Stratiformator vulcanicus: one gene and its partner. The main gene of each other region encodes a partner of the protein of the gene in region 2 in a complex. Links are inferred from orthologs where the notes say so. Each region holds a gene or a part of one and is shown on either strand. Other genes may lie near its edges.

Region 1 (2,845 bases), 780 kb from region 2 along the record:
CATTGAACCGTCGATCGTCCCCGAGTCCTGTCACCGATAAGCAGGCGAAAGCAGCCGCCCTTCTTCCCCTCACCTCTCACCACTCAACCCTCACCTCTGCAAGCACCCCCGGTAGGATTCGAACCTACGACCTGCGGATTAGAAGTCCGCTGCTCTATCCAGCTGAGCTACGGGGGCGTGTTGCGGGTATCATATCTGCCGATACCTCAGAGGCGAAAGGTAGGCTGAGGGTTCGCCGCGCCTCAAGCATGGCGGACAGGGGCGAATCGTGACGAACCGACCCCATTCGTTGAATCGCAGGTCCATTTGCGTATCAAATTGGGTGGACCCTCTCATCGCGTCCAGGTTTCGGACTGAGCAACCATGGCGGCAACAAGTCGAATTCGACTCTACGGTGCGTTCGGGGTCGCCCCATTCGCCAGTTTTGGCGGCGGGTTTATCATCGCGGCTGGCGAGTTTCTGTTGAGTTGTGTTGGTACAGGGCAGCAATACGGCCTCGCAGATGCATTCGATGCCGAAAAGACCATTTTCTTCGGGATGATGTTCGGCTTTATCGGAATCTTCCCGTCGATGTTCGGCCTGTGGGTGATCGGCATACCGACGGCGTGGGTGCTGAGCCGATTCGGATTGCTGAATTCCTGGAGCGTGATTGTCTCGGGGATTGTGATCAGCACCGCGATGTTCGTTGTCGCGTTCGGAGTGCCGTACGGATCAGTCTTACCTCTGTTATCCGAATTGACGCTGCTTGCCGCCGTTCAAATTTTGACGTGGAGCGTGATCCTCGCGTTTTGCACCATTGCGTTTTGGATGCCGGAAAGTGAGGAGGAGTCGGATGAGTAGGCGGCCGCGCTTCCTGTCGGGCGCGGCTAAACTATGATGGGCCTCCCGGGGGAGTCGGTCCCTCGACTCTCGACTCTCGACACTCGACTCGCACATGCTCGCCAAACGCATTGTTCCCTGCCTTGACGTTCACGCGGGGCGGGTCGTCAAAGGCATCAACTTCGTCAATCTGCGTGATGCGGGCGATCCGGTGGAGGTCGCCGCCGGCTATGAGCAGCAGGGGGCGGATGAACTCGTTTTTCTCGACATCACGGCGAGCCACGAAGAGCGGGACATCATTCTTGATGTCGTCGAGCGGACCGCCGATCAGGTCTTCATGCCGCTGACCGTCGGCGGCGGAATTCGCACGCTCGACGACATCCGTCGGCTGCTCAACGCGGGGGCTGACAAGGTCTCAATCAACTCCGCAGCCGTGAAGAATCCCGATTTCGTCCGGCAGGCGGCGCTCAGGTTCGGCAGCCAGTGCATCGTGGTGAATATCGATCCGAAGAGAGTCGAGAAGCGAGAGTCGAGTATCGAGAGCACGGACGAGGTCCGCGATGGTGAGCTGCCCGAAGTATGGGAAGTGCACATTAATGGCGGGCGAAAGCGGACGGGGTTGGAGGCAGTTTCGTGGGCGGAGCGCGTGGAGGAACTTGGGGCGGGTGAGATCGTACTCACCAGTATGGATGCCGACGGCACGCAAAACGGGTACGACATCGAGATGACCAAAGCCGTCGCCGCGGCAGTGACGATCCCGGTCGTCGCCAGTGGGGGAGCTGGTGCCCCGGAACACCTCTACGACGTGCTGACTGATGGCGGAGCCGACGCGGCGCTGGCGGCGAGCATCTTCCACTACGGCACGCACCCCATCCCGGATGTGAAACGGTATCTGGCCGAACGCGGCGTCGCCGTGCGGATGCCCGTCGCGTCATAAATGCCCCTCACAAGTCCGCAGCGTTAGCAAGGGATTTCGCTCCTAGAATCCCGAATAACATTGCGTTTTTGCCACAATGGTGATTTAAATGTACAGTGCCCCGTGGCGGGCAAGCCCATGAGCGAATCCCTCGCTTGCGCGTCGGGCTTGTGTGACGTCTTCTTTGTCTTAAGAGTCCTCATATGTCGATACCCTCGCACGGTGAGGCACTCGCGTACCTCATCACGTGGACGACCTACGGGACGTGGCTGCCGGGGGATGATCGGGGATGGGTCGACAAAGGCGTGTTCCGAATTGAAGAGCCGCAGCCGATTCTGCGAGAAGACTCTTCGGCTCGGCTGAAAGAGAAACCGTTGCTGCTTTCGCGATCGCAACGAGCGCTGATCGAGCGGACGATCGGTGATCACTGCGACCATCGGAAATGGATGCTGCATGCGGTCAACGCACGCTCGAATCACGCGCATGTCGTGGTGACCGCGGCTGCCGTGCCACCGAAAAAGGTGCGCGAAGAGTTCAAGGCGTGGTGCACGCGGCGATTGAAGTCCGAGTTTGACGCAAAACGCACAAATTGGTGGACCGAAGGCGGCAGCGGACGGTTCATCAACGATGAAGACCACCTCGAAGCAGCGATCCGCTACGTCCGTGACGGGCAATGACGCATCACACAAGCCCGCAGCGCCAGCAAGGGATTCCGCTCGTAATCTCCCCATCGCTCATTTCAAGTCGCACGCTCTGCTGATAAAGGATTGCGAAATTTTTGTTCGGGAGAGTCGTTGAGGAAATCCCTCGCTCGCGCGTCGGGCTTGTTAGAAAATCGAATTGCGTCGCCCCCACAAGCCCGCAGCGCAAGCAAGGGATTTGCTCACGGACTCTCGCCATCGCTTCTTTCAAATCGCACACACCCCATCCCGGACGTGAAGCGGTATCTGGCCGAGCGCGGTGTGGCGGTGCGCGAGTCAAATGAAATTTAATCGTTGGGCAAGGTTCTTGCTTCATCCGAGGTCCAATCGGCCTGCAGCGATAGATGCATCAGGGAGGATCGAGCGCTCCCGCTTTGTTTCCCAATACTTTTTGTCAGTTGGTGCTCTT
Region 2 (3,855 bases):
GGCCGCAGGAGGAGGAGCCGCGATCAACGACGAGACCCGCGCTGAAATGAAAGCAGCGGGCGAAGTCGTCTATCTCTCCGCAACCGTCGACGTGCTTGCCGGGCGAATTGCCGGCGACGAATCGTCCCCCGACCGTCGGCCGAATCTGACCGGCACGGGGGGGCGCGTTGAGATCGTCCGTATGTTATCGCTGCGGGAGCCGATCTATCGGCAGGCGGCTTCCCTGACAGTCGATGTTGACGAACTGTCGCCCGACCAGATCGCCGATCGGATCGAGATGTTTCTCCGAAAACGCCGCGCCGTCTGGTTCAACGCATGAACGGCGATTTCTGGTGGTGGGTCGGAGTCGCTGCGCTGTTCGTATTCGGCACCATCGCCGGTCGATTCTGCAACCGTTGCGTCGATCGGTTCGAGCGGTGTGAACTAACCGGACGCGGCTTGCGAGAGCAACTTCAGTCGGCGCTGTTTCCCGAAGCGTACGAGCGGACGCTCTGGTCGGCTCAGCGTTGGTTTCATCATCTTCCTGTGATCGGTCGCTGGCTGCCCGGCAACCCTTACCGCGTGCAGCATTGGAAATCTGAGGCGCGGCGAACGGTCGTCGAATTACTCGACGGCCTCCTCTGTGTCGCGGTCTATTGGGCTGATACTCAGTGGACACCGCAGCCGATGACATCGGGGGCAAGCGTCTGTCTTTCTCCCGGCGGATGGAGAGTCGCCTGCCTCGTCATCGGACACGTCGTCCTCGTGCAAGGCCTCGTGATCGCGACGTTCATCGATCTGAGCAGCATGCTCATTCCCGACGGTAGCACCGTTCCCTTCGCGCTATTCGGCGTCATCTTCGCGCTGCTGTCGGGCGGAACGTTGTTGGTTCCGCTTTACTATTACGATCCGTCGATTGCCGCGGCGCTCGGGTGGAGTCGGGGCGATCCGTTTGCCATCGGCGACCTCGTCGTGCCGACGTTGCTGTGTCCGTGGCCGCATTTGCACGCGCTGCTCGCCTCAATTGCGGGAATCATCGCGGGGGCGGGGGTCGTGTGGATCGTTCGCATCGTCGGCCATTGGGGGCTCAATCGCGAGGCGATGGGCTTCGGCGATGTGATGCTGATGGGGATGGTGGGAGCCTTTCTTGGATGGCAGCCGGTGTTGGCGGTCTTCTTTGTCGCCCCGGTTTTTGCGCTGGCGTTTGTGGCCGTAAAGCTGGTCCTCTCGGCGGTCTGCGTTCTGTTCCGGCTCCCATTTCGCTTTGACCATGAAATTCCTTTTGGGCCGTGGCTCAGCCTCGGGGCGATCGCGATGATCGTCGCCTGGCCGCTCATCTGGCCCGCTGCCGAACGGATATTTCTGCTCGGTCCGCTGCTGCTGCCCATGGCGGTGGCAATCACGGCAATTCTCGCCGTGCTGCTCCGCGGAATGCGGTTGCTCAAACAACTCGCCGGGATTGATGAAGACTGGCTCGAACTCGAAGCGTGGAGTTCGGCCGACCAACTCCAATATGATGCTTCCCGCCGCGAGCAACCGGGCCTTCGCTGCGAACCCCCCGGCGACAACTGGAGTCTCTCCCGACACAACCGACGCTGGCGCGGAAAAAACACTTAATACCTGCCCCTAGACTCTCGCCTCTAGACCCTCAACTCAACATGATCTCAATCGTCGATTACGGCATGGGCAATCTTCGCAGCGTGCAGAAAGCGTGCGAGAAGGTGGGAGCCGAGGCTCGCATCTGTAGCGACCCGGCGGAGCTTGCCGGGGCCGACAAGATGATCCTGCCCGGTGTCGGTGCGTTTCGTGATGCAATCGCCGCACTCCGCGAGCAAAAGCTCGATCGGCCCGTGCTCGATCAAATCGAAGCCGACCGACCGCTGCTCGGCATCTGCCTCGGTCTGCAACTGCTCTTCGACCGCAGCTATGAAGACGGTGAATACGAAGGCCTCGGCGTCATCCCCGGCGAGGTCGTCCGCTTTCAGGACGTCCCCGGCAAGGTTCCCCACATGGGCTGGAACACACTCCAAGCGGCCGGTGACGATCCCCTGTTCGCCGGCATCCCTGACGCCGCCCACTTCTACTTCGTGCATAGCTATTACGTGGTGCCCGCAGACGACTCGGTAGTCGCCGCCCGCACCCAATACGGCCCCCCTTTCACCAGCGCCATCCGCCGCGGCAACCTCTTCGCCACCCAATTCCACCCGGAGAAAAGCCAAGCCGAAGGCCTCCACCTGCTTAAAAACTTCGCAGTGATGTAGGGCGGGCTGTGCCCGCGGAGCGAGAAGCGGGAAGCGGGAAGCGAGAAGTGAGAAGTGAGAAGTGAGGAGCGAGAAGCGAGAAGTTAGAAGTCAGAATTGAGAAGTCAGAAGTCAGAAGCGGGTGGCCCGGACCCTGTAGGTCCGGGTCGCGCAGCGACAAGAGGTCGCAGAACGATGCTGGCAGTGCGTCGCCGGTCCAGAGCTACGATTCGGACCCAATATCTTTTGCGGCTCACGCGCCCCGGTTCTATAGGAACCGGGCCACCGTCGAACATGAGATTCGAATGGCACGTTTGAACGTCGCGGCATTGCCGGGCAGACTCTGCGAAAGAAACACTCGCTCCGGCGGGCACAGCCCGCCCTACTCGCTCCCCGCTCCTCAATATGCAAATCCTCCCCGCGATCGATCTCCGTGACGGCAAATGCGTTCGACTCCAGCAGGGCGATTACGACCGCGAAACGGTCTTCGGCGACGACCCGGCCGCGATGGCGAAACGCTGGGCCGACGAGGGAGCCGAGATCCTGCACGTCGTCGACCTCGACGCCGCCAAAGCGGGGACGCCGACGAATCTCGACGCGATCCGCGGCATTCGCGCGGCCATCGACATCCCGATGCAGCTCGGCGGCGGCATCCGCAATGACGAATCGCTGAAGATCGTGCTCGACGACCTGGGCGTCGATCGCGCGATCGTCGGCACCGCCGCGCTGAAGGACCCCGACTGGTTCCGAGCTGCAGCCGAGCGCTACCCCGACCGCCTCGTCCTCGGCATCGACGCCAAAGGGGGCATGGTCGCCACCGAGGGCTGGCTCGATGTGTCGCAAACGTCGGCGTTAGAACTCGCCCAGCAATACGTCGGCAGTCCGCTCGCCGCCGTCGTCTACACCAACATTGCCAACGACGGCATGATGCAGGGCATCGACGAGGCGACGGTGAGCGACCTGTGCGCGATGTCCGACCTCGGCCTCCCCACCATCGCCTCCGGCGGCGTCACCGACACCACCGACATCCGCCGCCTCGCACTGGCGGAGGAGGAGCATCCGAACCTAGTGGGGGCGATCGTCGGCCGGGCGTTGTACGAGGGGACGCTGACGGTGAGGGATGCGATTATCGCTGCGGGTTGAATCACCAGTGAGCGTGGAATGCCCACGGAACGTGGGCATGAGTGTTGAGGCGCGAAGTTCTTCGCGCCCGGATTCTGCCTCGCCGCTTTTCCCTCTTGGCCTCGTCCAGTGACCATGCCACCTGTCGACCGGACGAGTTGCTAGTGTCTTTACCGGTGACCTAGTGGTGTCCCCGATACCTTTCAGCGGAAGCCAACACAGAAAGAAGAAATGTTCTCGGCCAAGGATCAAGGGATGCGATTTCCTACGGATTCTTCACACGGGTTTCAAAATTCGTTCACGACAGATGTGATCGTTTCATCACGAGAGAGGCGTAAACGGCGATTCGTGTCTTTTTGTTGAAGGGTGTGGTGATGAAAGCAGAACTTGTCTTGCTCAAGGTCGTACTGTTCGTTTCCGCGATCACGGTGATCTCAGCTGATCAGGCTGAAGCTCAGTTCTGGAAGAAGCTGGAGAAAAACATCACGGGCTTTCTTGAAGACCCCGCCGGAAC

The links. Proteins that work in one complex are often made in the same cells at the same time.
Region 1: the proteins of hisH (region 2) and hisF are in contact, whole or in part, in a crystal structure (PDB 6RU0), measured with the Thermotoga maritima proteins. The link is inferred for Stratiformator vulcanicus from one-to-one orthologs. Residues at the interface, in WP_004080484.1 of Thermotoga maritima: Asn15, Arg18, Arg22, Arg117, Leu118, Pro119, His120, Met121, Gly122, Trp123, Asn124, Asn134, Gly135, Tyr136, Tyr138, Val140, Tyr158, Glu180, Lys181, Ser182, Ser183, Lys184, Ile185; in WP_004080486.1 of Thermotoga maritima: Met1, Leu2, Ala3, Arg5, Ser40, Glu41, Asp45, Glu46, Ala70, Glu71, Ile73, Asp74, Ile75, Pro76, Phe77, Asp98, Lys99, Ser122, Gln123, Glu161, Thr195, Leu196, Asn247, Arg249, Glu251.

The regions. Positions count from the first base shown.
Region 1 is NZ_CP036268.1:3,881,782-3,884,626, reverse strand. It holds hisF (imidazole glycerol phosphate synthase subunit HisF), read left to right. Parts: upstream 1-934; coding sequence 935-1,756; downstream 1,757-2,845. Other genes in the region: Pan189_RS15405 (hypothetical protein), read right to left, coding at 2,724-2,845; Pan189_RS15410 (transposase), read left to right, coding at 1,939-2,412; Pan189_RS15420 (hypothetical protein), read left to right, coding at 364-840; Pan189_RS15430 (glycosyltransferase family 4 protein), read right to left, coding at 1-3.
Region 2 is NZ_CP036268.1:3,101,871-3,105,725, reverse strand. What follows is about bases 467-3,438. They hold hisH (imidazole glycerol phosphate synthase subunit HisH), read left to right. Parts: upstream 467-1,637; coding sequence 1,638-2,240; downstream 2,241-3,438. Other genes in these bases: hisA (1-(5-phosphoribosyl)-5-[(5-phosphoribosylamino)methylideneamino]imidazole-4-carboxamide isomerase), read left to right, coding at 2,625-3,362; Pan189_RS12095 (prepilin peptidase), read left to right, coding at 467-1,596. Outside these bases: Pan189_RS12100 (shikimate kinase), read left to right, coding at 1-319; more of Pan189_RS12095, read left to right, coding at 316-466; Pan189_RS12080 (eCIS core domain-containing protein), read left to right, coding at 3,716-3,855. UniProt on the Escherichia coli protein: IGPS catalyzes the conversion of PRFAR and glutamine to IGP, AICAR and glutamate. The HisH subunit catalyzes the hydrolysis of glutamine to glutamate and ammonia as part of the synthesis of IGP and AICAR.